DNA from 2 places in the Pseudarthrobacter sp. B907 genome. Region 1 is predicted to be linked to the other one. Evidence: predicted binding sites of a transcription regulator. Region 1 holds the regulator's gene; the other holds the start of a gene.
What was found. The regulator LexA, encoded in region 1, represses DNA repair genes until DNA is damaged. The targets are predictions, from matches to a motif close to TCGAACANNTGTTCGA.
Positions count from the first base shown of each region.

Region 2: ABLI39_RS12385 (DUF6504 family protein) is a predicted target of LexA. The motif match lies at 4,080-4,095, and genes of this name have one in related genera.

Region 1 covers NZ_JBEEQE010000015.1:42,633-58,241, forward strand. The annotation lists gene infC (translation initiation factor IF-3) at 1-518, opposite strand, end outside; gene ABLI39_RS13130 (DUF1844 domain-containing protein) at 914-1,300, shown strand; gene ABLI39_RS13135 (MFS transporter) at 1,427-2,746, opposite strand; gene ABLI39_RS13140 (SseB family protein) at 2,810-3,697, opposite strand; gene priA (bifunctional 1-(5-phosphoribosyl)-5-((5-phosphoribosylamino)methylideneamino)imidazole-4-carboxamide isomerase/phosphoribosylanthranilate isomerase PriA) at 3,712-4,458, opposite strand; gene ABLI39_RS13150 (CG2302 family histidine operon protein) at 4,534-4,692, opposite strand; gene hisH (imidazole glycerol phosphate synthase subunit HisH) at 4,693-5,451, opposite strand; gene hisB (imidazoleglycerol-phosphate dehydratase HisB) at 5,448-6,074, opposite strand; gene ABLI39_RS13165 (histidinol-phosphate transaminase) at 6,144-7,262, opposite strand; gene ABLI39_RS13170 (LysM peptidoglycan-binding domain-containing protein) at 7,327-7,788, opposite strand; gene lexA (transcriptional repressor LexA) at 8,191-8,940, shown strand; gene ABLI39_RS13180 (ATP-dependent DNA helicase) at 9,023-11,143, opposite strand; gene hflX (GTPase HflX) at 11,136-12,713, opposite strand; gene ABLI39_RS13190 (class I SAM-dependent methyltransferase) at 13,236-13,850, shown strand; gene dapF (diaminopimelate epimerase) at 13,831-14,799, opposite strand; gene miaA (tRNA (adenosine(37)-N6)-dimethylallyltransferase MiaA) at 14,852-15,609, opposite strand, start outside.
Region 2 covers NZ_JBEEQE010000013.1:88,167-103,775, reverse strand. The annotation lists gene ABLI39_RS12420 (MBL fold metallo-hydrolase) at 1-455, opposite strand, end outside; gene ABLI39_RS12415 (S-(hydroxymethyl)mycothiol dehydrogenase) at 452-1,537, opposite strand; gene ABLI39_RS12410 (mycoredoxin) at 1,658-1,915, opposite strand; gene ABLI39_RS12405 (SOS response-associated peptidase) at 2,077-2,823, shown strand; gene ABLI39_RS12400 (VOC family protein) at 2,832-3,254, opposite strand; gene ABLI39_RS12395 (chorismate mutase) at 3,269-3,595, shown strand; gene ABLI39_RS12390 (hypothetical protein) at 3,612-3,998, opposite strand; gene ABLI39_RS12385 (DUF6504 family protein) at 4,156-4,485, shown strand; gene ABLI39_RS12380 (DNA polymerase III subunit alpha) at 4,482-8,000, shown strand; gene thrS (threonine--tRNA ligase) at 8,150-10,156, shown strand; gene ABLI39_RS12370 (HIT family protein) at 10,171-10,779, shown strand; gene pgsA (phosphatidylinositol phosphate synthase) at 10,769-11,407, shown strand; gene pdxS (pyridoxal 5'-phosphate synthase lyase subunit PdxS) at 11,571-12,497, shown strand; gene ABLI39_RS12355 (M3 family metallopeptidase) at 12,706-14,718, opposite strand; gene ABLI39_RS12350 (CapA family protein) at 14,800-15,609, shown strand, end outside.

The DNA.
Region 1 (15,609 bases):
TTGGCTTCTGCGCGCTGCGTTGCACGGCGGGCCTCTGCCTTTGCTTCGGCCTTGTTCTTCAGCGGGCCCACCACCATGACCATGTTGCGGCCATCGATACGCGGGCTGGACTCCACGACGCCCACTTCGGCAACGTCGTCGGCGAAGCGCTGGAGCAGGCGGATGCCCATCTCAGGACGCTGCTGCTCACGGCCGCGGAACTGGATCATGGCCTTGACCTTGTCACCGGCGCCGAGGAACCGGAGCGCGTGGCCGCGCTTGGTCTCGTAGTCGTGAGTGTCGATCTTGAGCCGGAAACGGATTTCCTTCAGGACCGTGTTGGTCTGGTTCTTCCGGGCCTCACGTGCCTTGACAGCGGCTTCGTACTTGTACTTGCCGAAGTCCATCAGCTTGCACACCGGAGGCTTTGCCTGCGGTGCAACTTCAACGAGATCAAGATCGGACTCGGCAGCCAAACGCAGGGCATCCTCAATACGGACGACTCCTACCTGTTCACCTGCAGGGCCGACCAGCCGCACCTCGGGGACGCGGATACGCTCATTGATTCTTGGCTCGCTAATGTTAAAGCTCCTGTGTTCGTGGGGGTACTTCGCCGGCAAATGAAGAAGGCCTCCAATTGCCGGAGCAATCGAAGGCCTCGAAGATCGGAATTGCCCTCCCCCGTGAGGAGGCGGCACGCGTCCCCCGCCAGGCGTGAAGCCCGGGAAGAATGCCCGACCAGGTACCCGGCAACCTTGATTCCGTGAGGAATATGTGCGGTTGACGCGGGTGGGAGAGAACTCCGCTTGCAAACTGAACTGCCATTCTACAGAAAGGCACCCGTTCAACGCACATGTGCGCCGGGCGGGTTGCAGGTGTTGCTCCAAGCTGCAGAAATAACGACATTCAGTCGGTCTGTGACAAGCTTACCAGCATGAGCACTTCAGACAGTAATTCACACGTTTACCAGCCGGCCGACGCCCAGCCCGACGTCTCCCAGCAGATCCGCGACATCTCCGAGGTCCCCGCGATCGAGGTCATCACCACCGCCGCCGTCCACCTGATGAGCGCCGCCGCGGTGAAGCTCGGCCTGGCTGCCGAGGACAACGCCGAAGAGCTCAAGGACCTCGACGAAGCGCGCAAGCTGATCACCGCGCTGGCCGGACTCGTCACCTCCGCGGCGCCGGAAATCGGTTCCCAGCACGCCGGCCCGTTGCGCGACGGCCTGCGTTCCCTGCAGCTCGCGTTCCGCGAAGAATCCGTCATTCCGGACGCCCCGGGCAAGGGCCCGGGCGAGAAGTACACCGGCCCGGTCAACTAGGCACCAGCACTAACAGCCAAAGACGACGGCGGCGGGCGGACCCCAGGGGGCCGGCCGCCGCCGTCGTCGTTTAACCGGGCGTTGTAACCGGGCGCCGGTAAGCGGCCGGGCGAGGGCCGCAGCAGGTCAAGCCGCTGCGAGCCGCCGCCGCCGGCGCCGCTGAAGGACCAGGCCCACCAGGCACAGCACAACGCCGGCCAGCCCCACTGAGAGGAAGCCCGCTCCCGGGCCAACCCCGTCAATAAAGAGCCCGGCCAGCGGTGCGCCGAGTGCCACGCCGCCGGTCAGGGCCGAGCCATACCAGCCCATCGCCTCACCGCGGCGTCCCTCCTCGACCAGGGCCGCGACCTTCTCCGACGCCGCCGAGAGCACCGGCGCGCACAGCAGGCCCGGGAGCAGCGAGAGCAGGGCGAGCGTCCAGGTGTCCTGTGCGAAGGCCATCGGTAGGGTCAGCGCGGACATGCCCAGCAGCAGCAGGACCGGCGACACCGGCCGGTGCATGGCGCCGTACACGAGGCCGCCCAGCACGGACGCGGCGCACCAGAACAGGAAGACGATGCCGATCTCGGCCTCATGGCCGCCGGTCTGCAGGGCCGCGACAATGCCGACGTCGGTGCCGCTGAGGACCATGCCCGCACCGGCTGCGACGGCGAAGACCGCCGCCACACCGGCCGTGAACCAGGCGAAGTTGTGGACGAGCCTGTGCCTCAGGTCCAGGCGGTCCTGCCGGCGCTGTTCCGCGGCGGCCAGCGGTGCCAGCTCGGCCGCGGCTTCCTGCACATGGGGCGCCGCGGCGACGAGCGCGCTCTCCGCGCCCTCCTGCTGGCCGGCCTCGAACGCCGCGTCCGGTTCCGCGCCCGGGTCGGCGCTGCGGGTGGGCGGGTTGATCCACATCAGGAACAGGCCGGAGAGGGAGGTGGCCACGCCCACCACGGTCAGGCCGAGCGCCGAGTAGCCCGCGGTGGCGATGACGGCGCCCGCTGCCGGGCCGATCATAAAAACAAGCTCCGTGCTGATCGCGTCCAGGGCGAAGGCGGTCCGGCGCTGTTCGCCGCCGGCGAGGATGCCCAGCGACTGGCGCACGACGCTGAAGATCGGCAGGGTCAGCAGGCCGCCGACGAACACCAGCGGCAGCAACAGTTCGTAGCCCACATGCGGGACGATCGACCAGATCACGGTCTCGGAGACGACGGAGGGGATGAGCGCGCGGCGCAGGCCCACGGTATCCACCCGGCGTCCGCGCCAGGGGGCGCCGACGGCGATCCCGATGGTCATGACGGCCGCGGCGGCGCCGGCGGCGGCGTAGCCCTGTCCCAGGCTGAGGACGATGTGCAGCGTCAGCAGCACCCCGGCCGCGGAGTGCGGGATGCGGGCGACCATGCCGACGAGCAGGAGGTTCCTGATGGGCCTCACGGCCAGCAGGTCCCGGTAGAGCGCGAAATTCACGAAACTGCTTTCCTTTGTGTACTGCCGTGGGCAGCACCCGGAAGTGTCCGTACCGGCCGTCGGCTAGGGTGCTGCGCGCTGCAATTTGATGTCGATCGAGTCAACCCGCTCGGCAAATGTTTCATTCCGGGCCAGCGCGTCGTTCAGCCCGGCCACGAGGGACTGCACCGCGGCGGCGTCGAGCCCGTCTTCAAGGTACAGCACCATGCGCAACTCCGGGCCCGCGCCGCCGCCGGGAAGCTGGCCGCCGCCGGCCTGCGCCGACGCCACTCCCCCGCCGGGCTGGATTTCCACGCGCCGGAGCGCCGGAAGGCCAGCCGCCGCGGTTGCGACCGCTTCGGCCACCGCCGCGTCGCTGTAGCTCGGCGTCCAGCCGTGCTGCCGGGCCAGGGCCCAGACGGCGGGCCGGCGCACGACAAAGGTGGCGGCTGAACCGGGATCCAGGACGAGCAGTTCGGCGCCTTCGGCGACGGCGGAAAGCGCCGCCCGCGCGGCGTAGACCGCCACGGGCCGCGCCTCGGCGTGCCAGGCCGCGAGGGCGTCCGCCGAGGTGAAGACCGGCAGCGCGGTCCGGCCGTCCGGCGCCTGCAGGGTCACCAGCGCCATGTCCGCCTGTTTGTCACCGTGCAGTTCCCCGCCGTGGTGGTCGTTGCCCTCCTGGCCGGCCATTGCGTCGCCCTCTTCGGCGAGCCGGGCGAGGATGGGCACAAAGACGCGGGCGGTGGCCAGCGATGCCACGACCGCCGCCTCGTCGCCCGTGCCGGCGGCGAGTGCCGCCAGCGCTGCGCGGTAGCCGGCGTCTGCGGCGCCGTCGTCGTCCTCGAAGTTGTGGATCTTGGCGTCGTCACCGCTGAGGCTGCGCCCGGCCCAGGGTTGCCCGGCGGAGTCCGTCGCGCCCCCGGCCCCGGCGAGGGCGGCGGCGATGTGGCCGGGCAGCGGCTTGTGCTCCATGGGCGGGGGTCTCCCTAGCGGCGGCCGGCGACGTCGAGCGCCTCCGGCAGCGTGAAGTTGCCGTTGTAGAGGGCTTTGCCGATGATGGCGCCCTCGACGCCGAGCGGCACGAGGGAGCGCAGGACTTTGAGGTCCTCGAGGCTGGAGATGCCACCGGAGGCCACCACGGGCTTGCCGGTCTTTTCCACCATTTGGCGCAGCAGCTCGACGTTGGGGCCCTGCAGCGTGCCGTCCTTGGTCACGTCGGTGACGACGTAGCGGGCGCAGCCGGCCTCTTCGAGGCGGCCGAGCACGTCCCAGAGGTCGCCGCCCTCCTTGGTCCAGCCGCGGCCGGCGAGGGTGGTGCCGCGGACGTCGAGTCCGACGGCGATCTTGTCGCCGAAGCGCTCGATCACGCCCTGCGTCCACTCGGGGTTCTCCAGCGCCGCGGTGCCGAGGTTCACCCGGGCCACGCCGAGGTCGAGGGCCTTTTCCAGGGACTCGTCATCGCGCAGGCCGCCGGAAAGCTCCACCTTGATGTCCAGCCGGCCGACGACCTCGCGCAGCAGTTCGGCATTGGAGCCCCGCCCGAAAGCGGCGTCGAGGTCCACGAGGTGGACCCATTCGGCGCCCTGGTCCTGCCAGTTGAGCGCGGCCTCCAGCGGGGTGCCGTAGCTGGTTTCGCTGCCGGCTTCGCCCTGGACCAGGCGCACTGCCTGCCCGTTGACGACGTCGACGGCGGGGAGCAATTCGAGTACCGGCAGCGGGGTTTCGGTGGTCATCGTAGGGTCCTCACGGTGTTGGGGCGGCGGTCTGGAAAGGGTGCGTGTTTGCGGGCCGGTCCGGTGCCGGCGGGGTCAGTTTCCCGGCAGGGTCAGGAGCCAGGCGGCCAGCAGCGACATTCCGGCCAGGAGGTAGAACACGATCTGGACCCACAGGGGGCTTTTCTGCTGCCGGAAGGACAGGGCGCCGCCTACGAGCAGTCCGGCGAGGCCCATCAAGACTATGGACCACATCTAGGCGGTCTGTTCCGGGGCGGCGGGCCGGGCGGTGCCGGGCTTGGTGTCGGTGCGCAGGCCGTTTACCCAGTTGCGGAGCAGCCGCGCGCCGGCGTCGCCGGACTTTTCGGGGTGGAACTGGGTGGCGCAGAGCGGGCCGTTTTCCACCGCGGCGATGAACGGGGCGCCGTGTTCGGACCAGGTCACGAGCGGCGCCTTCATCCGCGGCTGGATCACGTCGAAGTCCCAGTGCTGCACGCCGTAGGAGTGCACGAAATAGAAGCGCTCGTTCTCGACGCCGGCGAAGAGCCGTGAGCCCCCCGGCACGGTGACGGTGTTCCAGCCCATGTGCGGCACCACCTCGGCCGGCAGCAGCTCGACCTTGCCGGGCCACTCCCCCATGCCTTCGGCGACGGTGCCGTGTTCCACGCCGGCCTCGAACAGGACCTGGAGTCCGACGCAGATCGCGAGCACCGGACGGCCGCCGGCGACCCGGCGTCCGATCATGCGGACGGCGTCAACGGCTTTGAGCTCCTTCATGACGGTTTCGAAGGCCCCGACGCCGGGGACGACGAGTCCGTCGGCGTTGAGCACGTCCTCGGGCTTGGCGCTGAGGATCACTTCGGCACCGGCGCGTTCCAGCGCGCGGACGGCGGAGCGGACGTTGCCGGAGCCGTAGTCCAGCACGGTGACGGTGGGCTTACCCTCGGGCGACGCGGGCTTCCGAGCCGCGTCGGGGTTGATGATGGCGCCGTCCTGGAGGACTTTGCCGGTCACAGCGCACCCTTGGTGGAGGGGATGCCCTCGACCCGGGGGTCGGGTTCCACGGCGGCCCGGAGCGCTCGGGCGAAGGCTTTGAACTGGGCCTCGACGATGTGGTGCGGGTCCCGGCCGGCGGTGACGTTCATGTGCAGGCAGATTCCGGCGTGCAGCGTGATGGCCTCGAAGACGTGCCGGGTCAGGGAACCGGTGAAGTGGCCGCCGATCAGGTGGTATTCCTGGCCCGCCGGTTCGCCGGCGTGCACCAGGTAGGGCCGGCCGGAGACGTCGACGACGGCGTGCGCGAGGGCCTCGTCGAGCGGGACCGTGGCCTCGCCGAAGCGGCGGATGCCGGCCTTGTTGCCCAGGGCGATGCGGAGGACCTCGCCGAAGGTGATGGCGACGTCTTCCACCGTGTGGTGGACGTCGATGTGGGTGTCGCCGGTGGCCTTGACGGTCATATCGATCAGCGAGTGCTTGCTCAGCGCCGTCAGCATGTGGTCGTAGAACGGCACCGAAGTGCTGATGTCGGAGACGCCGGTGCCGTCGAGGTCGATCTCGACCAGCACGGACGATTCGCTGGTGGTCCGCTCGAGGCGTGCGGTCCGGGCCTCGGCAGCGGCAGATCCGGTGGTGCTCATGTGGGGTGTCCTTTGGATGAGGCGGGCGCCCGGCAAACGCCGGCGGTGTGCGTGGGTCCTGGCTTTAGTCTAGGCGGACTGCGCTTCGTGGCCGGTCAGGATCCGCTCCAGCGCCTGCAGGAAGGCTGTGGTTTCCGTCTCAGTGCCGGCGGTCACGCGCAGGTGGCCGGGGATGCCAACGTCGCGGATGAGGACTCCGGCGTCCAGCAGCCCCTGCCACGTCTCGTGCGGGTTCTCGAGGCCGCCGAAGAAAACGTAGTTGGAGTCCGAGGCCGCGGGCTTGAGTCCCATCCGGGTCAGCTCGGCGACGATCCGGTCCCGCTGGCGCTTGATGTCTTCAACGTCGGCCATCAGGGCCACCCGATGGCGCAGCGCGGCCAGCGCCGTGGCCTGGGTGACGGCGGAGAGGTGGTACGGCAGCCTGACCAGGCGCAGGGCGTCGGTGACCTCCGGCGCGGCCGCCATGTAGCCCAGCCGCGCCCCGGCCAGGGCGAAGGCTTTGCTCATGGTCCGGGAGACGATCAGCCGTTCCCGTCCCGGCAGCAGCGTGAGGGCGCTGGGCGTGCCGTCGTGGGCGAACTCGTGGTACGCCTCGTCGACGATCACGATGGTCTGGCTTGCTTCGCCGGCTTCGTAAACCGCTTCAACGACGTCGAGTCCCAGGCCGGTGCCGGTGGGGTTGTTCGGCGAGCAGAGGAAAACAACGTTGGGCTGCAGCTCCCGGACCTGCCGCGCGGCCGATTCGGCGCTGAGCCCATAGTCGTCGGCACGCACCCCGGTGATGTATCCGGTGTCCGTGCCGGCGGCCAGCAGCGGGTACATGGAGTACGTGGGAGGAAAGCCGAGCGCAGTGCGGCCCGGACCGCCGAAGGCCTGGAGGATCTGCTGGAGGACCTCGTTGGAGCCGTTCGCTGCCCAGATGTTGCCGGCGTCGAGGCCGTGGCCGAGGTACTCGGCGAGCCCTTCCCGCAGTTCGGTGAACTCGCGGTCCGGGTAGCGGTTCAGCCCGGCGGCGGCCTCCGTCACCGCTTCGGCGATGGCCGCACGGACGTCGGCCGGAACCCCGTGGGTGTTCTCGTTGACGTTCAGCAGGATGGGGACGTCCAGCTGGGGCGCGCCGTACGGGCGCAGCCCCCGCAGGTTCGTCCGGAGGGGCAGTCGGTTGAGGCGCTCTAGCTGGTCAGTCACCTGCCCAGTTTAAGTGAGACCCTGCCCGGCCCCGAAACTGTGACCGGCAATCCGGCCGCCGGCGCTACTTGGAGGGTACGTAGAGCTGCTGGCCGGGGATGACGCGGGCGGCGCCGAGGTTGTTGAGCTGGACGATGTCCGCGACGACGTCGCGGGGATCCCGTTCCGGAGCCACGGCCCCGGCGATGGCCCAAAGTGACTCCCCCGGCTGGACGGTGACGGTGACCGTAGGCGTGAGCGCCAGCTCCGACGCGGAGTCGGCAGCCTTGGCCGGCGCGTTGAGGAAACCGGCCAGCGAGAGGAGAAGGGCAGCCAGCAGGATCAGCGGCAGGCCAAAGAAGACGAAGCGGCCGCGGCGGGTCAGCCGCAGCGGCGCCTGCCCGGCGGGCACCGTCCGCCGGCTCCGGCCGGACTCCTGGCCGTCGAAGATGCCGTTCGGGCCGAAGGCCTCAAAGCCGGACCCCTCGAACGGGCCCTGAGCGGGAACGGAAACCAGCGAACCGGAAATAGCGCTTACTGCTGACATGAGCTGAGCCCTCCTGGACTTATCTGTGCCGCCCGGCGTACTCCACGTACCTGCCGCCAACCGGCCTAACCATCAAACGCGAACCTTGGAACGTAAACGTTGATCACCATGTTCGAACACAGAACCGAACCCCGAAGTGCTCCTCCGACGCCCTGCTTCGAATACATATTCGAACTTTGTAGTTCCTGTTTTAGCACTTATGAACGAACATTGTCGAGACTCGCTAGAACAAATGTTTGAAAAACTGTGCAGGCTGGCCTACTTTTGAACCAGCAGGACAACCAATTGCAGGACAACCACGGGTGGCGATCAACAGCAGTTGATCAACAGGGTCTGACATTTTTCAGGCCCGCTGGTCCCGGCGGCCACTGCGGCCGGGCGGAACGGAAAGGCGAGGCGAACATGGCAGCACAAGCCGCCGGCGGGAGGGCCGCCCAGCGGAACCCCCAGACCGGCCGGGCGCCGAAGGGCCTCACCGTCCGGCAAAAGAAGATCTTGGAGACCATCCAGCGGTCTGTGACGGACAACGGCTACCCGCCCTCGATGCGTGAAATCGGCGACACCGTCGGGCTCGCCAGCCTCTCCAGCGTCACCCACCAGCTCTCGCAGCTGGAAAAGCTCGGTTACCTGCGGCGGGACCCGAAGCGGCCCCGCGCCATGGAAGTCCTGTTGCCGCTGACGCTCGACGAGGGCGCCACCAAGGTGTCCGGTGTTGCGAAGTCCACCGGCCTGCGGGCCGTCGGCGGCCTCGCGGTCTCGGAGCTGGCCAGCGCCACGGACACAGCGATGGTGCCCTTTGTGGGCCGGATCGCGGCCGGCGGCCCGATCCTGGCCGACCAGGTGGTGGAGGACGTGATGCCGCTGCCGCGCCAGCTGGTGGGCCACGGCGAACTGTTTATGCTCCGGGTGGCCGGCGATTCGATGATCGACGCCGCCATTTGCGACGGCGACTGGGTGGTGGTCCGGCGCCAGAACGACGCCGTTAACGGCGACATCGTGGCCGCCCTGCTCGACGACGAGGCCACGGTCAAGACGTTCCGCCAGCGCGACGGCCACACCTGGCTGCTTCCGCAGAACACCCAGTACGAACCGATCCTGGGTGACCACGCCGTCATCATGGGCAAGGTCGTCTCCGTGCTGCGCTCCCTCTAGCACCCGCGTCGGCACGTCCGGCCGCCGACGCCGACGGCCCCGTCCGCCCGTTCCGGACGGGGCCTTCGCGTTGCCTGTCGGCCTAGGTGGCGGCCTGTTTGGCCGGCGCATCCCGGGCCAGGCGTGCAAGGGCGGCCAGGGCCACCGCAGGGTCGGTGGTGGGCCAGAACGGCGGCAGCGCGGCGCGCAGGAACCCGCCGTAGCGCTCAGTGGACAGCCGGGAATCCAGGACGGCCACCACGCCCTTGTCCGACGTCGAGCGGATCAGCCGGCCGGCGCCCTGGGCGAGCCGGATAGCCGCGTGGGTTGCAGAGACACTCATAAAACCGTTGCCGCCGGCCTGGGCCACGGCACGGGAGCGGGCCGTCATCAGCGGATCATCCGGCCGCGGGAACGGGATCCGGTCAATCACCACAAGGCGGCAGGAGTTACCGGGCACGTCGACGCCCTGCCAGAGCGACATGGTGCCAAAGAGGCAGGTGTCCGGCTCGTCCGCGAACTGCTTCACCAGTGCCGTCATGGTCGATTCCCCCTGGCAGAGGATGCTCATGCCGAGCCGCGGCCGCATCGCCTCGGCGGCTTCCTCGGCGGCGCGCCGGGAGGAGAAGAGGCACAGGGCCCCGCCGCCGGAGGCGCGGATCAGCTTTTCGAGCTCGTTGAGCGCTTCGGGCGACGTGCCGCGGCCGGGCTTGGGCAGGTGCTTCGCGACGTAGAGGATGCCCTGTTTGGGATATTCGAACGGGGACCCGACGTCGACGCCGGTCCAGCTGGGCGCGCCCGGGCCGACCAGGCCCAGGCCTCCGGCTGCCGGCTCGAAGGCCGAGCCGATGGCGAGGGTGGCCGAGGTCAGCACGACGGTGTGGTCGGCGAACAATCCCTCGCGCAGCCGCCCGGCGACGCTGAGCGGGGCGATGTTGATCAGCGCGGGCGCGGAGTCATCGGGCTGGGAGTAGCCCTGTTGCGGGTCGAAACTGCTGTTGCGGGAGAACCAGACCACCTCGCGGTTTTCCTTGGCGGCCAGGAGCCGTTCGCACAGTTCGAGGATCAGCATCAGGCGGGACCGGGCTAGCTGCCGGCCGCCGTCGGCGGTGTTGGCGCTGTCCCCCTTCGAATCCGAAAGCGCGGCGCGGCAGGCGTCACGCAGCTGGTCGACGCAGTCGAGCTGTTCGGTGTTCAGGCCGTTCGGCATCAGCCCGCTGGGGACGCCTTCAATGGCGAGTTCCAGGTTGGACGCGGCGTTGTTGAGCGCGTCGACGGTGATTCCGGTGTGCTTGCGGGCACCTGACGCGGCGGCGTGCACCATGGCGACGGAGAGCTGTCCGGACACGGCGCCGGTCACCCGGTCCTGCAGTTCGTGCGCCTCGTCCACCACCACCACGTCGTATTCGGGCAGCACGGCGAGGCCTTCGAAGGCGCTGACGGCCAGCATGGCGTGGTTGGTGACCACAACGTCGGCGTCGGCGGCGTTTTGCCGGGCGAGTTCGCTGAAGCATTCGGCGGCGAGCGGGCATTTCTGCGCCCCGAGGCATTCCATCGAGGTGACGGAGACTTGCCGCCAGGCGCGGTCGGTCACGCCCGGCATCAGCTCGTCCCGGTCCCCCGTCTGGGTGTCCTCGGCCCACTCGCGGAGCCGGACTACCTCCTTGCCGAGCTGGGAGGACGGCCCGCCCATCGCGGCGGCGAAGTGCGGCACGGAGGTGTCCTCGCCGAGGGAGAATAACTGGCCCTCGGAGGGCTCCTCGGAGGGGAAGCCGCCTTCGAGTTTGTGCCGGCAGACATAGTTGGAGCGGCCCTTGACCAGGGCCACTTTCACCGGCCGGTCCAGGGCGGGGGTGATGGTCTTGAGCAGCCGGGGCAGGTCACGGCCGACGATCTGGGTCTGCAGCGCCAGGGTGGCGGTGGAGACCAGGGTGGGCTTGTCGCTGACCAGCGAGTGGGCGATCAGCGGAATCAGGTACGCCAGGGACTTGCCGGTGCCGGTGCCGGCCTGGACCAGCAGGTGGTCGCCGGTTTCAATCGCGCGGGCCACCTGCCGGGCCATTTCGTGCTGGCCGTCGCGGCTCTGGCCGCCCATGCCGGAGACCGCCCGGTCGAGCAGTTCAACCACGAACTGCTCGCCGGACGGGCCGCTGCCGGACGCGCTGCCTTTGGAGGGACTGCCGGACGGTAGGGCCTCCCCTTCGGCCGCCGCTGGTTCAGTCATTGCTGACGAAGGAATCCAGTTCGGCGGCGAGCCCCTCGCGCACCATCACCACGGCACGGGTGCCGGTCTCCTCGTGGTCGAGGCTGATGATTTCCGCGTCGGTCTCGTGCAGTTTGCTGAGCAGGTCCCCGCGGTTGTACGGGATCATCAGTTCCAGCTTCACACTCGGCCGCGGAATACCCTCGCTGATGGCCTTGAGCAGTTCCGGGATGCCTTCGCCGGTGCGGGCCGAGACCACCACGTGGCGCGGTTCGCGCTGCTTGAGCCGCTCGATCACAAACGGGTCGGCGGCATCGGCCTTGTTCAGGACGATGATTTCCGGCACCTTGCGCGCGTCGACTTCGCTGAACACGGCGCGGACCGCCGCGATCTGGCCCTCCGGGTCAGGGTGGGAGACGTCGACGACGTGAAGGATCAGATCCGAATCCGCGACCTCCTCCAGGGTGGAGCGGAAGGCTTCCACCAGCTGGGTGGGCAGCGAGCGGACGAATCCCACGGTGTCGGCGAGGGTGTAGCCGAGCCCGTCGGCGGTCTCGGCCTTGCGGACGGTCGGGTCCAGCGTGGCGAACAGGGCGTTCTCCACCAGGACACCGGCGTCGGTCAGCCGGTTCAGCAGCGAGGACTTGCCGGCGTTGGTGTAGCCGGCGATGGCCACGGACGGGACGGCATTACGACGGCGGTTGGCCCGCTTGGTCTCCCGGGCCGGCTTCATCGCGGCGATTTCCCGCCGCAGCTTGGCCATCCGGGTGCGGATCCGGCGGCGGTCCAGCTCGATCTTGGTCTCACCGGGGCCGCGGGAACCCATGCCTGCTCCGGCGCCGCCCACCTGGCCGCCGGCCTGGCGGGACATCGATTCACCCCAGCCGCGCAGGCGCGGGAGCAGGTATTCGAGCTGGGCCAGTTCCACCTGGGCCTTGCCTTCGCGGCTCTTCGCGTGCTGGGCGAAGATGTCCAGGATCAAGGCGGTGCGGTCGATGACCTTGACCTTGACGATGTCCTCGAGGCCACGGCGCTGGGACGGTGCCAGTTCGGCGTCGACCACCACGGTGTCCGCGCCGGTGGACATCACGATGTCCTTGAGTTCCTGGGCCTTGCCGGAACCCAGGAACGTGCCCGGGTCCGGCTTGGCGCGGCGCTGGACGAGTCCGTCGAGGACCTCGGAACCAGCGGTTTCGGCCAGCGCCGCGAGCTCGCGGAGGGAGTTCTCGGCGTCGGCGAGGGTGCCTTCGGTCCAGAGCCCGGCGAGGACCACACGCTCCAGGCGCAACTGGCGGTATTCGACTTCGGTGACATCTTCGAGTTCCGTCGACAGGCCGGCCGTGCGGCGGAGCGCGTGGCGCTCCTCGAGGTCCTGCTGGTCGCCGTCGTAGCTGCCGTGCTCCTCATCCAGCCGCGAGATTGCCTGGGCCCGGCCGAACACCGCCCGGGACTCGCCGGAGTGGCCGGCGCCGGAGCCGTTCTTCGAGGCAGGGGCGTCTTTGGAGAGGATCCGGTCGATGACAGCCTGGATTTCCGCAGGGCTCATGTCCTGGGCGGCTGAATCGGGTCCGGTGTTGGGCTGACTGGTCATGGTCTCCTTTGAAGGGTTGGCCCTTCCAGAATAGTGCTGTTCGGTCTCTTGTGGCGCTGTATTCGCGCTGGGCTGACGAGTGTTGGTCATCCATGCCTCCTGGCGTGCCGGCGGCGGCGGTGCCGCGGGCTGGGGCGGGCTCCGGGACGGAGCGCTGGGAAAGGGGAAAGATACAGGCGTGCTGGCGCCTTAAGGAGGGAGAGACTGTCCGCCCGGCCGGGCTCGAAGGAGCACTGCCAAACTCCAAGGTTCTGGCGCTGGCCGTCGGCTCCATGGCAAGAGCATCGCGGGGCGCACTGAGCGGAAGGTGACTACCTGCGTCGCTGCGGGGACGGGACTTCGCTAACGAAAGGAAGGCCCGTGCCGGCTACTTGAAGTTCAAGAACATGTCTTTAACGTTAGCAGACCACGCCCCGGCCCCGGACCGGCCGGGGGCGCGTGTCCCGCGCGCTCGCCGGCTCATCTACGGCTGGTCCGTGCCGGTTTCCCATAGCCCCGGACGGCCAACTAATCTGGCCAGTTATGGAGTCCGCACACTATTTCAGCGCCCAGCCGGCCGGGCCGTTCACCCGCAAGCCCTTGACCGTGGAGCTGGCCGGCGCGCAGCGGACGCTGCAGACGTCCGCCGGGATTTTCAGCCCGGACGGCATCGACAAGGGAACAGCGGTCCTGCTGGCGGACGTTCCCGCCCCGTCGCCGCAGGGGAACCTGCTGGATATCGGCTGCGGCTGGGGTCCGATCGCACTGACCATGGCACTGCGGGCGCCGCACGCCCAGGTCTTTGCGGTGGACGTGAACGAGCGCTGCGTGACCCTGACGAATGAAAATGCCGCGCTGCTGGGGTTGAAGAATGTCACCGCCAGCACCCCCGGCGAGGTGGACCCGGAGTTGCGCTTCGACACCATCTGGTCCAACCCGCCCATCCGGATCGGCAAGGACGAACTCCACGCCCTCCTGCTGCTGTGGCTGCCGCGGCTCGCCCCGGGCGGTTCGGCCTGGCTGGTGGTGCAGAAGAACCTTGGCTCGGATTCGCTTCAGCGCTGGCTCGCCGCGGAGCTGGACAGCAGCTTCACCGTGACCCGGGAAAGCACCTCAAAGTCGTTCCGCATCCTGCGGGTCAGGAAAGCATCCCGCTAGCAACGATCACGGCCGGGCCGCTCAGCTCGACGTGCTCATGGCCGTCCGCGGCCAGGAAGAATTTGACCCCGACGACGCCGCCGGGCACCGTGACGTTCCAGGTGTCCGGGGCGCCCGCGCCGGCCCAGTGCCGGATCGCGACGGCGGCGGCGCAGGCCCCGGTGCCGCAGGAGAGGGTCTCCCCCACACCCCGCTCGTGCACGCGCATGGTGATGGCTCCGACGCCGTCGTGCACCAGCGGTTCGGACGGTACCACGAACTCGACGTTGGTGCCGTGCGGCGGCGCGGGGTCGACCCGGGGCGCCCTGAACAGTTCCGTGGCTTCGAGCTCGGCTTGCTCCGCGAGGGCGACGACGGTGTGCGGGTTGCCCATGCTCACGGACAGCGCTGGCCGGGCAACTTCCAGGCCGTCGGCGCTGACCAGCGAATCCATGGCGCGGGCCGTGGCCTCGCCCGGGAAGATGAACTCCCAGGGGCCCATGTCGACGGCGTAGCCCGCCGCGGTGCGCACCACGGTCTTGACACCGCCGCGGGTTCCAATGGTCAGCGACTCCCCGGCCGGCAGATCCACAAGGCCCTCTTTGATAAGGAAATGGACGAAGACGCGCACGCCGTTGCCGCACATTTCCGAGAGCGAGCCGTCGCCGTTGCGGTAGTCCATAAACCACTCCGCCGCGGGGTGCTGGCCGAGCAGCTCCTGGCCTTCCGGCAGCAGCCGGGAGGGGACGGCTCGGATGAGGCCGTCGGCGCCGATGCCGCGGTGGCGGTCACAGAGGGCGGCCACCTGCTCCGGGGTGACCGAGAGGGCGCCGTGCGGGTCCGCGATCAGGACAAAGTCGTTGCCCGTTCCGTGGCCCTTGGAAAACTTCAGGCCGGCGAGTCCGGCGGTGTCTCCGGCAGTGTCTCCGGCGGGGAGGTGGTCAGCGGCCGCGGCCAGGGTTTCGTCCATGCTCCAAGGTTACCGTTGCGGCCGCGCCGGAACGGAAACGGCGACGCCGGGCTCAGCTGCAGAGCGCAGCGGCCCTGGCCGGCAACTGGGGGTCCTGCCACTCCAGCCAGTTGATCCGGGGGTCGGCGCGGAACCAGGTGAGCTGGCGGCGGGCGAACTGGCGCGTCGCGACGATGGTTTCCTCCGCAGCCTGTGCCGGATCCGACTCGCCGTCGACCACCTTGAGGAACTGCGCGTAGCCCAGGGCACGGGAAGCGGTCTTGCCGCGGCGCAATCCCAGGGCATCCAGGCGCCGCACCTCCGCCAGCAGCCCCTGCGCAACCATGGTGTGGACGCGGGTGGCCAGGCGTTCGCGCAGCTGTTCGCGGTCCACCTCGAGGCCGATCTGCACGGCCGGCTGGAAGTACTCGCGTGAGGGCATGAAGGAACTGAAGGGCCGACCCGTGAGTTCGTAGACCTCCAGGGCGCGGATCACCCGGCGCGCATCACCCAGCCGGCCGGCCGAGACCGGATCCACCCGTTCCAGCCGCGCCCGGAGCGGGGCGAGTCCGGCCGCTGCCTCCTCCTGCTCGAGGCGCTTCCGTATCTCCGGGTTGGTTCCGGGGAACTCGAGGACGTCGAGGGCGGCACGGACGTACAGGCCTGAGCCGCCGGCCAGGATGGCCCGTTTGCCGCGGGCGTGGATGTCCGCGATCACGGCACGGGCCCGCTGCTGGAAGTCGGAGACGCTGGCCTCTTCGGTCACGTCGAGGATATCGAGCAGGTGGTGGGGCACTCCCCTGCGCTCGGCCTCGGTGATCTTCGCGGTGC
Region 2 (15,609 bases), on a different contig from region 1:
CCGGTGAAGACGGTGCCTTCGTCCGCCAAGTGGAAGCTGACGGAGCCGGGGGAATGGCCAGGGGTGTGCAGCGCCGTGAGGCGGGCGCCGGCGACGTCGAACGTGTCGCCGTCCTCGATGCCGTGGTCCGGCTCGGTCCCGGGGAAGACCCGGTCCCAGAGCATCCAGTCGTCGCGGTGCAGGTAAACCGGAGCCTTGACCAGGCGGCTGAATTCGCCGACTGCGGCGATGTGGTCGTCGTGGCCGTGGGTGAGCAGGATGGCTGTGACGGTCCGGCCTGCGACGGCGGCGGCGACGGCTGCGGCGTCGTGGGCCGGATCGATCACCACGCATTCCTCCTCGTTGCCGAGGATCCAGACGTTGTTGTCCACGTCCCAGGTGCCGCCGTCGAGCGAGAACGTCCCGGAGGTGACCAGCTGCTCGATCCGCAGGCTGCTGCCGGCAGCGCCGCTCACAGTTCCACCACCGAGCGGAGGACGGCGCCGGCGTGCATCTTCTCGAAGGCGTCCTCGATCTGGTCGATCGTGATGCGTTCCGTGACGAAGGCATCCAGGTCCAGCCGGCCCTGCCGGTAGAGGTCGATCAGCATGGGGAAATCGCGGGACGGCAGGCAATCGCCGTACCAGGAGGACTTCAGGGAGCCGCCGCGGCCGAACACGTCCAGCAGTGGCAGTTCAAGGGTCATGTCCGGGCTGGGGACGCCCACCAGGACCACGGTGCCGGCGAGGTCGCGGGCGTAGAAGGCCTGCTTATAGGTCTCGGGACGCCCGACGGCGTCGATCACGACGTCGGCGCCGAAACCGCCGGTCAGTTCCCGGATCGCCTCGACCGGGTCGACGGCGGCGGAGTCCACGGTGTGGGTGGCGCCGAGTTCCTTGGCGCGTTCGAGCTTCTTGGCGTCGATGTCCACCGCGATCACGGTGGTGGCCCCGGCGAGCGCGGCGCCGGCCACGGCCGCCACACCCACGCCGCCGCAGCCGATCACGGCGACGGAATCCCCGCGCTTGACGTTGCCGGTGTTGATGGCGGCGCCGAGGCCGGCCATGACGCCGCAGCCGAGCAGGCCGATTGCGGCTGGGTCGGCGTCGGGGTCCACCTTGGTGCACTGCCCGGCGGCGACGAGGGTCTTCTCGGCGAAGGCACCGATGCCCAGCGCTGCGGAGAGTTCGGTGCCGTCCTCGAGTGTCATGTTCTGGGTGGCGTTGTGGGTGTTGAAGCAGTACTGCGGTTCGCCGCGGCGGCACGCCCGGCATTCGCCGCAGACGGCCCGCCAGTTCAGCACCACGCGGTCGCCGGGGGCCACTTCGGTGACGCCGGGGCCGACGGCGCTGACCACGCCGGTGGCTTCGTGGCCGAGCAGGAACGGGAAGTCGTCGTTGATGGCGCCCTGCTTGTAGTGCAGGTCGGTGTGGCAGACGCCGCAGGTGAGGACGTCCACCAGGGCCTCGCCGGGTCCGGGATCCGGGACGAGGATGGTCTCAAGGGTGACGGGGGCGTTTTTGGACCGGACGACGGCGCCTTTGACTTTGTGGACCATGCGGGTGGCTCCTCTCATCCCGCTCCCGTGGCGGGAAGCGGCACGGCGCGGGCTCCTGGGATTAGCCGGGAGTCCGCGCCGCAAATGGTGTGGTGGGGTGTGTCCTAAAAAGGGGGGGCGTTAGGCCGCGAGGCGGCTCTTGACCTCGGCCGCGGAGGGGTTGGTGGCCGCGGTGCCGTCCGGGAACAGCACGGTGGGGACGGTGCGGTTGCCTCCGTTGAGCTGCTCCACGAGTTCGGCGGTGCCTTCGACTTCCTCGATGTTAATCTCGGTGTACCCGATGCCCTGCGCGTCCAGCTGCTTCTTCAGCCGGTTGCAGTAGCCGCACCAGGTGGTCGAAAACATGGTGATGGTGCCGGAATCGGGGGTGAAGTCCACGAAGTTCTCCTCAAAGCTGGTTGGCGGCGCTGCTCGCCGGTGATGGGTGGCAGCGCCGGTTGCCGACAAAAGTCGTACGTCACTACCAATAACCGTAACCTGCGGCCCGCTATTCCCGGACGCTATTCCGGCCGAGCGGCTCCCGGTGGCATGCTGGTGCCATGTGTGGACGCTACGTGATGGCCCGGGCCGTCGGGGACCTGCTGGCCGAATTCGACGCCGAACTCGAGGAGGAGGTGGTCATTCCGCCGTCGTGGAACGTGGCACCGACGGCGGACGTGCCGATCCTGCTTGAGCGGCTGGTGGACGGGGAGGCGGTGCGGCAACTGCACATTGCCCGCTGGGGACTCGTGCCGTCCTGGGCCAAGGACCCGCGCATCGGCTCGAAAATGATCAACGCGCGCAGTGAGAGCGTGCTGGAGAAGCCCGCATTCCGCAAAGCCACCCGTTCCCGGCGCTGCGCGGTCCCGGCGGATGGCTACTACGAGTGGAAGGGCGAAGGCCGCGGCAAGCAGCCCTACTACGTCCACCCGAAGGACGGCAGCCCGGTGGTCTTTGCGGGCCTTTACGAATGGTGGAAAGACCCGTCCAAGGCCGAGGGGGATCCGGGGCGCTGGCTGCTCTCGACGTCGATCCTCACCACCGACTCCCCGCCGGAGGGCTACGCGGACGGGATGCTCGCGGAACTGACGGCCCTGCACGACCGGGTTCCGCTGCCGATGGACCGGAAGACCACGGCGACCTGGCTGGATCCGCACGCGGACGACGCCGCCGCCCTCGTGGGGGTGGTGCGGGCTGGCGCGCATGACGTCGCGGAGGGCTGGACGATCGACGCCGTGGGCACCGCCGTCGGGAACGTCAGGAACGACTCCCCGGAGCTGATCCGGCCCGTGGGGAGCCTGTTCTAGGGCTGGGCCTAGACCGTGACTTTACCGCCGGCGTCGACCGTCCAGGTGGGGTTGAAGGCGACCTCCCAGCGGAAGCCGTCCGGGTCGGCGAAGTAGCCGGTGTACCCGCCCCACGGCTGGGTCTTCGGGGCCGCCACCACGAGGGCGCCCGCTGCCTCCGCCTGGCGCAGTGCCTGGTCCACCTCCGCCGCACTGCCGACGTTGTGGCTGAGCGTGATGCAGGGGACGCCGGCCGGGGCGTCGGTCCCCGCCTCGGCCTGCATCTGCCCGGCGTCCCAGAGCGAGAGGATGAGCCCGTGGTTGGCCTGCAGGAAGACCACCTCGCCGGGCACCTCGCGGTGGACGGGCCAGCCGAGGCCCTCGGCGTAGAAGCGGCGCGAGGCGTCAACGCTGCGGACACCCAATGAGATGAAGTCGACTCGTGGTTGCATCGTTCGATACTGTCATGCACATGTCCACAAATCACGGAGACGACAAAGACGCCCAGGCCGACAAGGAACAGCTCGCCGCCGTGCGGGTGGCTGTCGACGAGGTGGACGAGCAGATCGTCGCACTGATCGGCCGGCGCGAACGGCTGATCCGGATCGCCGGGACGCTCAAGGCCGACAGTGCCGAGGTCCGCGCCCCGGGCCGTGTGGAGCGGGTGCTCGAACACGTCAAGGCCACGGCGGAGCAGAAAGACATTGACGCGGAAATCGTGGAGCAAACCTACCGGGCCATGATCGACGCCTTCATCCGGCTCGAGCTGGACGTGTACAAGGCCTCCAGCTAAGGCCTGCCCCCTCGGTTTAAAGCGACTCTTCGACGGGTACGTTGGCCTGGTAGTCCCGGCCCTCGCAATCGCTGAACGCCGTCATCAGATGGCCCTTGGTCAGGCCCATCACAGTGCTGAGCGGAAAGTTCCCGGTGATGGTGTTGCCGGAGTGCTCCACGCCCTTGAGGTCAAAGTTCTCCTCCGTGCCGTCATGGCTGAAGCAGAAAAATGACACAGCCTCGCCGTTCATGAACTCGATTTCCATTCGGCGCTGGTGGGAATGGTCAGGAGTGGCGGCCACGAGCCCGACCACGTAGGCCCCGGAACTCGGAATATTCCCGTCTATATCGAACTTCGCCACCAAGGTTGAATCCTTGGCGGCGATGCTTACGTGCTTCAGGAGTGCGCTGTGGGAGCTCATGGCTCAATCCTGCTACCTGCGCCTGCGTCCGTCCACCCCCGATCTATGTTTTGTCACCACGGCGTCGTAGACTGGAAGTGTTCGAAGATATATTCGAATCCCGGTGTTCTCACCCACGCGTGTTCTGGCCGGGAGTAGGCACTTTCCGGGAGACGTTATGGGCATGTTCAGCGAGTCTGTCGACGTCGCCTGCGCCCCGGACGGCCAGCCCCGGTCCCTCGACTGGGCCGGTCGGCACTACGAGGTGTGCGCCGAGCCGGTCCGCTGGTTCGAGCGGCGCCAGTGGTGGGCGGAGGAGCAGCGTGCCCCGCTGGGCGGCGGCCCGGGCCTGGTGGACCACGAGATCTGGCGGGTCCAGGTTACCGATGCCGCCAATCCGGAGCGGACCCTCACCCTGGACCTGAGCCGGCACGTAGGCAGCGGGCGCTGGCGGCTGCTGCGGATCCACGATGCCCTGCCCCATCTCCGGAAGCCCGAGTCGGCATGAGCTTCACCCACCTGCATGTCTCCACCGCATTCAGCGCCCACTACGGGGTGTCCTGGCCGGATGAACTTGCCGCTGCCGCCGCCGCGGACGGGGCCACGGCGCTCGCCTGCACGGACCGCGACGGGCTCTACGGCACCGTAAAGCACTTGAAGGCCTGCATGGCCGCCGGGCTCGATCCTGTGGTCGGGGTGGACCTCGCGGTGTTCGACGACGACGGCGACCTCCGCACCCAGGTCGGGGGACGCGTCGTGGTGCTAGCGCACGGGCAGAACCACGGCGCAGGCTACCGGGCACTGTGCCGGCTGGTCTCCGACGCCCATGCCCGCACCACGGGCAAGGCCGGCGGGGCGGTTCCTGTCGCCGTGACCCGGGCGGAGCTGGCCTCGCGCACCCTGGATCCGCAGACCCTCAAGCCGGTCCTGACCGTCCTGCTCGGCCCGGACTCCGACGTCGGCCGCTCCATGGGCGGTCGGCGCTACCTCCGGCCCCGCACCCTTTTCAAACGCTGGCTGGAGACCATGCCCGCCGGCACCATCGCCGCAGAGGTCGTCTCGCAGCTCAGCCCGCCCGGAGAACCCCTGAGCACGGCCCACGCCGTACGGATGCTCAAGCTCGCCGCGGAACACGCCGTTCCCGCCGTGCTGAGCAACGCCGTAAGGTACTGCGCTGAGGACGGCGCCGCGACGGCGGACGTGCTCGACTCCGCCCGCACCCTGAAGTCCCTGCCCGAACTTTCCGCCGCGCCGCAGCTGCAACCCAACGGACAAGGCTGGCTGAAATCCTCCGCCCAGATGCTGCGCCTGGGTAAGGAAATCATGCACTCCGCCGGGTACGGCGCCGCGGACCTGAAAAGCCTGCTGGCGCACACCGAGGCGCTCGCGGACCGGTGCCGGATGGATCCGGTCACGGACATGGGGTGGAAGCAGCCTGTGGTTCCGGAAGCCTCAGTGATCGGCATTGCGGGGGACCCTTTGGTGGAGCTCACCCAGCGTTGCGAGGCGGGCATCAGCCGGCGGTTCCCGGGCATCGCCGGAAAGGCCGCCGAGGAGCTGCACGCCCGGCTGGAGCATGAGCTGCGGATCATCGACGGCCTGGGCTTCGCTTCCTACTTCCTCACCGTCGCCGAGGTTTCCCGGATGATCCTGGACATGGGGGTGCGAGCCGCCGCCCGCGGCTCCGGCGCCTCCAGCCTGGTCAACTACCTGATCGACGTCAGCCAGGTGAATCCGCTGCAGCATGACCTCATCTTCGAACGCTTCCTGTCCCGGGACCGCGCCACCCTCCCGGACATCGACATCGACGTCGAAAGCGCTGAGCGGCACAACGTCTACCGCAAAATTTTTGAGCGCTTCGGCTCCGAACGAGTGACCCTGATGAGCATGCAGAACGGCTACCGCGCCCGCGGGGCCGTCCGTGACGCCGGCCTGGCCCTGGGCATGGACGGCAGTGACATCGACGAGATCGCCAAGCAGCTGTGGCGGTTTTCGGCCCGGAACTTCCGCGAAGCCCTGGTGGAAAAGCCGGAGCTGAAGGAATTCGCCGGCCGGGTGGAGCAGCGGGACTTCACCGAAAACCAGCAGCTTGACCTGCTGGTGGACCTGACCGAACGGCTGGACCGGCTGCCGCGCCATATTTCGATGCACCCCTGCGGGGTGATCCTGGGCGATGCCACCCTGCTGGACCGCACCCCCGTGCAGCCCAGCGGCCTGGGCCTGCCGATGAGCCAGTTCGACAAGCACGACATGGACCCGATGGGCATGCTCAAACTCGACGTCCTGGGCGTCCGGATGCAGAGCGCCATGGCCTTCGCGGTACGGGAGGTAATCCGGCTGCACCCCTCCAAGGCCGAGGTGGTGGCCGCCGGCCGCCACCCGGCAGGGCCGGACGGCACCGGACCGGACTACATCGCCGCGGACGGGACGATCGACCTCAACGCCGTCCCGCTCGACGACGAACCCACCTATGAGCTGATCCGCAGCACCCATACCCTGGGCTGTTTCCAGATCGAGTCCCCGGGGCAGCGGGAACTGATCGGCAAGCTGGCTCCACGGGAATTCAACGACCTCATCATCGATATCTCGCTGTTCCGGCCCGGGCCGATGAAGTCGGACATGGTCCGTCCCTTCCTGGAGCACCGGCACGGCTTTGCGCCGGAGGTCTACCCGCACCCGGACCTCAAACCGGTGCTGCAGGAGACCCACGGGGTGACGGTCTTCCACGAACAGATCCTCAAAACCTTCGACGTGATGACCGGGTGCGGGCTGGCCCGGGCCGATGAATTCCGCCGCGCCCTCGGCAATGAGATGCTCGAAGCCAAGGTGGAGGAGTTCTTCCGCCGCGAGGCACGGATCCGGAACTACACACCTGAAGTAGTGGACAAGGTCTGGGGGACCCTGAAGGCTTTCGGCAGCTTCGGCTTCTGCAAGGCCCACGGCGCCGCCTTCGCCGTGCCCACCTACCAGTCGGCATGGCTCAAGACCCACCACCCCGAGGCCTTCCTCGCCGGGCTCTGGGAACACGACCCCGGCATGTACCCGAAGCGGCTGCTGGTCGCCGAGGCCCGCCGGCTGGGGATCCCCATCCTGCCGCTGGACATCAACCGCAGCCAGGCCGAATACCGGGTGGAGCGGGTGGAAACCGGTCCGGACCGGGGCAAGCTCGGCATCCGGCTGAGCATCAACGGCATTTTCGGGCTCTCCGGGGCCGAGCTCAAGAGGATCGTGGCCGGCCAGCCCTATGACTCCCTCGCGGACCTGCGGGCACGCTCCCGGATCAGCAAACCGAGCATCCAGCGCCTGGCCCAGCTGGGCGCCTTCGACTCGCTGCACCGGTCCTCCGGCGGAACCGCCAACCGGGCTGACCTGGTCCAGCACCTGCAAAAGCTCCAGGGCAGGGCGCAACGCAAAGGTGTCGAAGTGATCGAAGGGCAGCTGGCCCTGCCGCTTGGCGACGTCGAGCTCAAAAACATCAAGTCCGGGCTGCCGGCCCCCACACTGGTGGAGACTGTCCGGGCAGAACTGGACCTGATGGCCCTGGATGTCAGCGGCCACCTGATGGCCAGCCACCGGCCCCTGCTGCAGAAACTTGGCGTCACGACGGCGGATCAGCTGCTGGGGCTGCGCAACGGCACCGAGGTGCTGGTGGCCGGGGTCCGGGTGGCCACCCAGACCCCGCCGATGCGCGGCGGTCGGCGGGTGGTGTTCATCAGCATCGACGACGGCACCGGCTGCGTGGACTCGGTCTTCTTCCACGAGGCCCAGGAGCAGTCCGGCCCGCTGCTCTTCGGGACCCGGTTGCTGCTGATCCGCGGCACCACCCGGCGGACCGGGCCTCGCGGCATCAGCATCAGCGCCTCCATGGCCTGGGACCTCAGCCGCACCGAGACCCTGCCCTTCCCCGCACCGGCTGCCGGAGGACCCGGCGGGGCGGGGACACCGCCGGCGTCGGAACCCTCCGAACCGGGCCCGCTGGACGGCATCCGGCGCCACCTCGCCATCACCGGCATGGGTGGCTGACCCCCCCGAACTCCCGCTGAACGGCGGCCGGTCGACAGGCGGCGGGCCGCGTTGGTTGGCCTATCCGGAACCCGATAGCATGGACGAGGCTGGCTGTGGTCCCCGTACGCCACAAGCTACGAAGCCTTAACTTTGAATAGGAGACACCCGTGTCAGATGCCCAGCAGATCACCCTTCTCGTCGACGGCGAAGAGACCAAGGTGACTACCGGGACCACCGGCGCGGAACTCTTTTTTGAGCGCCGCGACGTTGTTGTAGCCCGCGTCAACGGCGAACTCAAGGACCTGGACCAGCCGCTGCCCGAGGGCGCCACGGTCGAGGGCGTCACCATCGAGTCCCCGGACGGCCTCAACGTGCTGCGCCACTCCACAGCCCACGTGATGGCCCAGGCCGTGCAGCAGCTGCGCCCCGACGCGAAGCTCGGCATCGGCCCGTACATCACCGACGGGTTCTACTTCGACTTCGACGTCGCTGAGCCGTTCACCCCGGAGGACCTGAAGACCCTGGAAAAGATGATGCAGAAGATCATCAACCAGAACCAGAAGTTCGTCCGCCGGGTCGTTTCCGAGGACGAGGCGCGCGAAGCCATGAAGGACGAGCCGTACAAGCTTGAACTGATCGGTCTCAAGGGCGCCGGTTCCGACGCCGACGGCTCCTCCGTAGAGGTGGGCGCCGGCGAGTTGAGCATTTACGACAACGTGGAGCGCAAGGAAGGCACCACTCTCTGGTGCGACCTGTGCCGCGGCCCGCACCTGCCCAACACCAAGCTGATCTCCAACGCCTTCGCCCTGACCCGCTCCTCCGCGGCATACTGGCGCGGCAGCGAAAAGAACAAGCAGCTCCAGCGCATCTACGGCACCGCGTGGCCCACGAAAGAAGCCCTCAAGGCCTACCAGGAGCGGATCGCCGAGGCCGAGCGCCGCGACCACCGCAAGCTCGGCGCCGAGCTCGACCTGTTCTCCTTCCCGGACGAACTGGGCTCCGGCCTGCCGGTGTTCCACCCCAAGGGCGGCATCATCCGCAAGGCCATGGAGGACTACTCCCGCCAGCGCCACGTCGACGCCGGCTACGAGTTCGTCTACACCCCGCACATCACCAAGGGCCACCTCTACGAAGTCTCCGGCCACCTGGACTGGTACCGCGAGGGCATGTTCCCCCCGATGCACATCGATGCGGAACTCAACGAGGACGGCACCGTGCGCAAGCCCGGCCAGGACTACTACCTGAAGCCGATGAACTGCCCCATGCACAACCTGATCTTCCGTTCCCGCGGCCGCTCCTACCGCGAACTGCCGCTCCGGCTCTTCGAATTCGGCTCCGTGTACCGCTACGAGAAGTCCGGCGTTGTGCACGGCCTCACCCGCGTCCGGGGCATGACCCAGGACGACGCCCACATCTACTGCACCCGCGAGCAGATGAAGGACGAGCTCACCAAGACGCTGAACTTCGTCCTCGGCCTGCTCAAGGACTACGGATTGGAGGACTTCTACCTGGAACTCTCCACCAAGGACCCGGAGAAGTCCGTGGGCTCGGACGAGGTCTGGGAGGAAGCCACCCGCACCCTCGAGGAGGTCGCCAAGGAATCCGGACTGGAACTGGTCCCGGATCCGGGCGGAGCCGCGTTCTACGGCCCCAAGATCTCGGTGCAGGCCCGCGATGCCATCGGCCGGACCTGGCAGATGTCCACCATCCAGCTGGACTTCAACCTGCCCGAGCGCTTTGAGCTCGAGTTCCAGGCCGCCGACGGCACCCGCCAGCGCCCGGTCATGATCCACCGCGCCCTCTTCGGCTCGATCGAACGGTTCATGGGTGTCCTGACCGAGCACTACGCCGGCGCCTTCCCGGCCTGGCTGGCTCCGGTCCAGGTGGTCGGCATCCCCGTGGCCGAGGCCTTCAACGACTACATGTTCGACGTCGTCGACCAGCTCAAGGCCGCCGGGATCCGGGCCGAGGTGGACATCTCCTCGGACCGCTTCCCGAAGAAGATCCGCACCGCCAGCAAGGACAAGATCCCGTTTGTGCTGATCGCCGGCGGGGACGACGCCGAGGCCGGCGCCGTGTCCTTCCGGTTCCGTGACGGCAGCCAGGACAACGGCGTGCCCGTAGCCGAAGCTGTCCGCCGGATCGTTGACGCCGTCCGCAACCGGACCAGCTAGCGGGGGAGCAGCACGTGCAGGAGACCACAGGCGCTGTCCCGGGATACCCGGGCGACGAGGGCATCACCGACGACTTTGGCCTGGCCGGGGTGCCGGACGCCTTCCAGCGCCTGTGGACTCCGCACCGCATGGCCTACATCAAGGGCGGCCAGCACCAGTTCAAGAACCCGGATGACTGTCCCTTCTGCGTTGCGCCCGAACGCGAGGACGACGACTCCCTGATCGTCTACCGCGGGCGGACCAGCTACGTGGTGCTGAACCTCTTTCCGTACAACCCGGGCCACCTGCTGGTCTGCCCGTACCGGCATATTCCCGATTACACGGACCTGACCGTCGAGGAGACCGCGGAGTTCGCCGAGCTGACCCAGACGGCCATGCGGGTGCTGCGCAAGGTCGCCAACCCCACCGGTTTCAACCTCGGCATGAACCAGGGCGTGACCGGCGGCGCCGGTGTCGCGGGCCACCTGCACCAGCATGTGGTGCCGCGCTGGGGCGGGGACGGCAATTTCTTCCCGATCATCGCGCAGACCAAGGCGATCACCCAGACGCTCGGCGAGGTCCGCCAGCAGGTCGCCGAGGCGTGGCCGGAGCCGACCGAGAGCGGGGCGACGGATGCTCAATAAGCACGCACGCGGCTTCTTCACCGCCCTGTTCTCGCCGCTGGCCCGCTGGCTGCTGCGGATCGGTGTCTCGCCGGATGCCGTCACTATCGTCGGCACCGTCGGGGTTGTGGTCGGTGCCCTCGTGTTCTACCCCCTCGGCCAGCTCTGGTGGGGGACGCTCTTCATCACCGCGTTCATCTTCTCCGACGTCATCGACGGCATCATGGCCCGGATGCAGGAACGCGGCGGACGCTGGGGCAACTTCCTGGATTCCACCCTGGACCGCGTCGCCGACGGCGCGCTGTTCGCCGGCGTCGCCATCTGGTATTTCACCGGCGGCGCCGACACCCCCATCGCCATCGCCGCCGTCGTCTGCCTGGTGCTGGGCATGGTGGTGTCTTACGCCCGGGCGAAGGCAGAGGCGCTGGGGTACCACGCGAACGTCGGCATCGCGGAGCGCGCCGAACGGCTGGTGTCCGTCCTGGTGGTCACCGGACTCACCGGCGTCGGGCTCCCCACGGTGATCCTGTTCGCCACCCTGTGCCTGCTCGGCCTGGCCAGTTTTGTGACGGTGGTGCAGCGCATCGCCGCCGTGCACCGGCAGTCGCTGGACGAGGCCCGCGACACCGCCACCGAGCAGGCCGCCTGAGGCTGTAACCGGAATTCAACCCGGCCGTGGCGTGGGACTAGTATTAGCCTTACCGGCCAATGGTTCCCGGTAATCCGGTGTGTGCGAGCCGGTGTATGCGAGATTGTCGTCTGCGTGCCGCCCGCGCCCCGGTGAGGTCATCTATCTACCCATAGGGGTTTTTGTGTCTACACCTGATGTAAGCAGCGAAGCCGGCGCGTCCGCCAAGAACGTTACGGGCAGCAGCCGCGTCAAGCGCGGCATGGCGGAGATGCTCAAGGGCGGCGTCATCATGGACGTCGTCAACGTCGAGCAGGCCCGCATCGCCGAAGACGCCGGGGCCGTGGCCGTGATGGCGCTCGAACGCGTCCCCGCCGACATCCGCGCCCAGGGCGGCGTCTCCCGCATGAGCGACCCGGACATGATCGACAAGATCATCGACGCCGTCTCCGTGCCGGTCATGGCGAAGGCCCGTATCGGCCACTTCGTCGAGGCCCAGGTCCTGCAGTCCCTCGGCGTCGACTACATCGACGAGTCCGAGGTCCTCACCCCGGCCGACTACACTAACCACATCGACAAGTGGAAGTTCACCGTTCCCTTCGTCTGCGGCGCCACGAACCTGGGCGAAGCGCTCCGGCGCATCAACGAGGGAGCGGCCATGATCCGCTCCAAGGGTGAGGCCGGCACCGGCGACGTCTCCAACGCCACCACCCACATGCGCCAGATCCGCGCCGAGATCCTGAAGCTGGCCGCGCTGCCCGAGGACGAGCTCTACGTCGCCGCCAAGGAACTGCAGGCCCCGTACGAACTGGTCAAGGAAGTTGCCTCCACCGGCAAGCTCCCGGTGGTGCTGTTCACCGCCGGCGGCATCGCCACCCCGGCGGACGCCGCCATGATGATGCAGCTCGGCGCCGACGGTGTGTTCGTCGGCTCCGGCATCTTCAAGTCCGGCAACCCGGCCCAGCGCGCCGCCGCCGTCGTGAAGGCCACCACCTTCTTCGACGACCCGGACGAAATTGCCAAGGCCTCCCGCGGCCTGGGCGAGGCCATGGTGGGCATCAACGTCGACGAAATCCCGCAGCCGCACCGCCTCGCCGAGCGCGGCTGGTAATTCGCGCATTTGGGGGCGCCGGACGGCGCTGATCCTCTGAGTGCTATTCCCCGCGCTTCGTTGGCAGCTGAGCTGCTGGTTGGGGCGCGGGGCCCCTTTTACGCACTCTGCCGGATCACACCGCCCTGCGCCTTGCGCTCCTGATTGAACGAGCCCGGCCCGTCACCTCTCCAGGTGGCGGGCCGGCGTCGTTTGCGTTCTTCGGGGGTCAGTCCAGGCCGCGGCGCTTGAGCAGGGGTTCGAGCCGGGCGTCGCGGCCGCGGAAGGCCCGGAAGGACTCCAGCGGGTCGCGGCTGTTGCCGCGCGAGAGCAGTTCGGCCCGGAAGAAGTCGCCGTTCGCCCGGTTGAGACCGCCGTTGTCCTTGAACCATTCAACCGTCTCGGCGTCGAGCACCTCGCTCCAGATGTAGGAGTAGTACCCCGCGGCGTACCAACCGCCGGCAAAGATGTGCTGGAAGTAGCCGGTCCGGTAGCGCGGCGGGATCAGGCTGTGCGCCACCCCGGCCGCGGCCAGGGCCTTGGCCTCGAACTCCAGTGCGTCCTCCGGGATTTCGGTGCCGTCGAGCACGTGCCATGCGAGGTCCAGCAGCGCCGCGCCAAGGTACTCGGTGGTGCCGAAGCCCTCGCCCCACAGCGCTGCCTCGTTGAGCTTGTCCACCGCGTCCTGCGGCAGCGGTTCGCCGGTGGTGTGGTGCCGGGCGTAGTTGGCCAGCACCTCGGGCCACATGATCCACATTTCGTTGACCTGCGAGGGGTACTCGACGAAGTCCCGCGGGACGGACGTGCCGGCGAACCGCGGGTACGTCACGGAGGAGAACAGCCCGTGCAGGGCGTGGCCGAATTCGTGGAAGGTGGTCCGCAGCTCATCGAGGGTCAGCAGCGTGGGCTCGCCGGCCGGCGGCTTGGAGATGTTGAGGTTGTTGATCACCACGGGCCGGGTGTTCAACAGCCCGGACTGTTCCACGAGCGAGTTCATCCAGGCCCCGCCGCGCTTGGAATCCCGGGTGTAGTAGTCGCCCAGGAACAGGCCGAGGTCGGTCCCGTCGGAGTTCTTCACTTCCCAGACCCGGACATCCGGGTGGTAGCCGGCGAGGTCGGTGCGTTCGTGGAAGGTGATGCCGTAGAGGGCGTTGGCGGCGAAGAACACGCCGTCGTTCAGCACCCGGTCGAGTTCGAAGTACGGCCGCAGGGCATGCTCGTCCACGGAGTACCGTTCGCGCTTCACCCGGGCCGAGTAGAAGGCCCAGTCCCAGGCTTCCAGCGGGTGGCCGGCGACCTCAGCCAGCGCCTCGGCCTCGGCGTCGGCCTTCCGGACCGCGGCCGGGGCCAGCCGGTTCATCATGGCCTGGACGGCTTCGAAATCGGGGGCGGTCTGCTGGTCCACGCTGAGTTCGGCAAAGTTGGCGAAGCCGAGCAGGCCGGCCTTTTCGGCGCGGAGCCGGACCATGTCCTTGACCAGGTCCAGCACGTCGAGGCTGCCGCCGCCGCTGCCCCGGCCGACAGAGGCCTCGTAGAGCCGGCGCCGCACCTCCCGGTTCTCCAGGGCGGCCAGGGCCGGCTGGTTGCTGGGCTGGATCAGGGTGAGGAGGTACTTCCCCTCGTGCCCGGCGGTGCGCGCGGCTTCGGCGGCGCTGGCGACGTCGTCGGCGGGGAGGCCGGCGAGTTCGGCGGCGTCGTCCAGCAGCAGCGAGGCGGACTTCATGCCTTCTTTGACGCGCTGGCCGAACTCGGTGCCCAGGGTGGACAGTTCGGCGTTGATGGCCTTCAGCCGTTCCTGGCCTGCCGGATCGAGCTGGATGCCGGACTGGCGGAACTCCTTGAGATACTCCTCCACCAGCCGGCTGGATTCGGCGTCGAGCCGGTCGGTGTTGATGGCGGCGAAGCGCTCGAACAGGCCACGGTTCAGGTACACGGCGTCCTGGTGGGCCGAGAAGCCGGGGGAGAGGCGGGTTTCCAGTTCGCGGATTTCCTCCGACGCGTCCGCGGAGACCAGGGTGAAGAAGGACGCCGCGGCCCGTTGCAGCAGCTGTCCGGAGCGCTCCATCGCCAGCGCCGTGTTCTCGAAGGTCGCAGGCTCGGGATCGGCAACGATCGCCTGGATCTCGGCGAGGTGTTCGGCCAGGCCGGCCTCGACCGCTTCGGCGTAGTGCGGCACCTCGATGTCCGCGAAAGGCGGCAGTCCGTAGGGCAGGGGGCTGGGGCTCAACAGGGGATTGGTCATGAAATGACTCTTTCATGTGAGGCCGGAGTTCTCAACGAATCGCTAAGCGTGTTGTGATCTGGCCCACCGTAGGATTGCCGCATGCGACCCATCCCTTCCACGCTGCGCGGACGCCTCCTCGCCGTCTCAGCAGCATCCCTCCTGGCAGTTTCCCTGGCATCCTGCGGCGTCGGTGCCCGCCCGGACGGCAATGCTCCCACCGCGGGCGGCGCAGCCACGACCGGGTCCACCACGGAAACCGCGACGCCGTCGGCCTCGCTGACTCCTTCGCCCACCCCCACCCCGACGCCCGGCAAAGGACCGGCCTGCGCGGCTGTCCGCTGCACCTCGGTCCTGGTCACCGGGGACATGCTGGTCCACGCCCAGCTCTGGGAGCAGGCGCGTGCGGACGCCCTGGCCACCGGCGCCAAGGGACTGGACTTTGGGCCGCTGCTGGAAGGCCAGCGCAGGTACATCGAGAGGAGCGACCTGGCGATCTGCCACCAGGAAACGCCGGTGGCCGGCCCCACGGGGCCGTTCTCCGCCTACCCCTCGTTCAACGTCCCGCCGCAGATCACCACCGCTGCCCGGCAGGTGGGCTACCAGGCCTGCACCACCGCGAGCAACCACACGGTTGACCGCGGCACCGCCGGGCTGGTCCGCACACTGGACGCCCTCGACGCCGCCGGGCTGCAGCACACCGGGTCCTACCGCAGCGAAGCCGACTCCCAGGGCATCATGATCCTGCCGACCGCCGCGGCGAAGATTGCCGTGATCGAAGGCACCTACGGGCTGAACGGCCAGGTCCCGGAAGCTGCCTGGCAGGTGGACATGCTGGACCCCGCTGCCATGATCGCCAAGGCCAAAAAGGCGAGATCCCTCGGCGCCGACATCGTCCTGGGCGCGATGCAC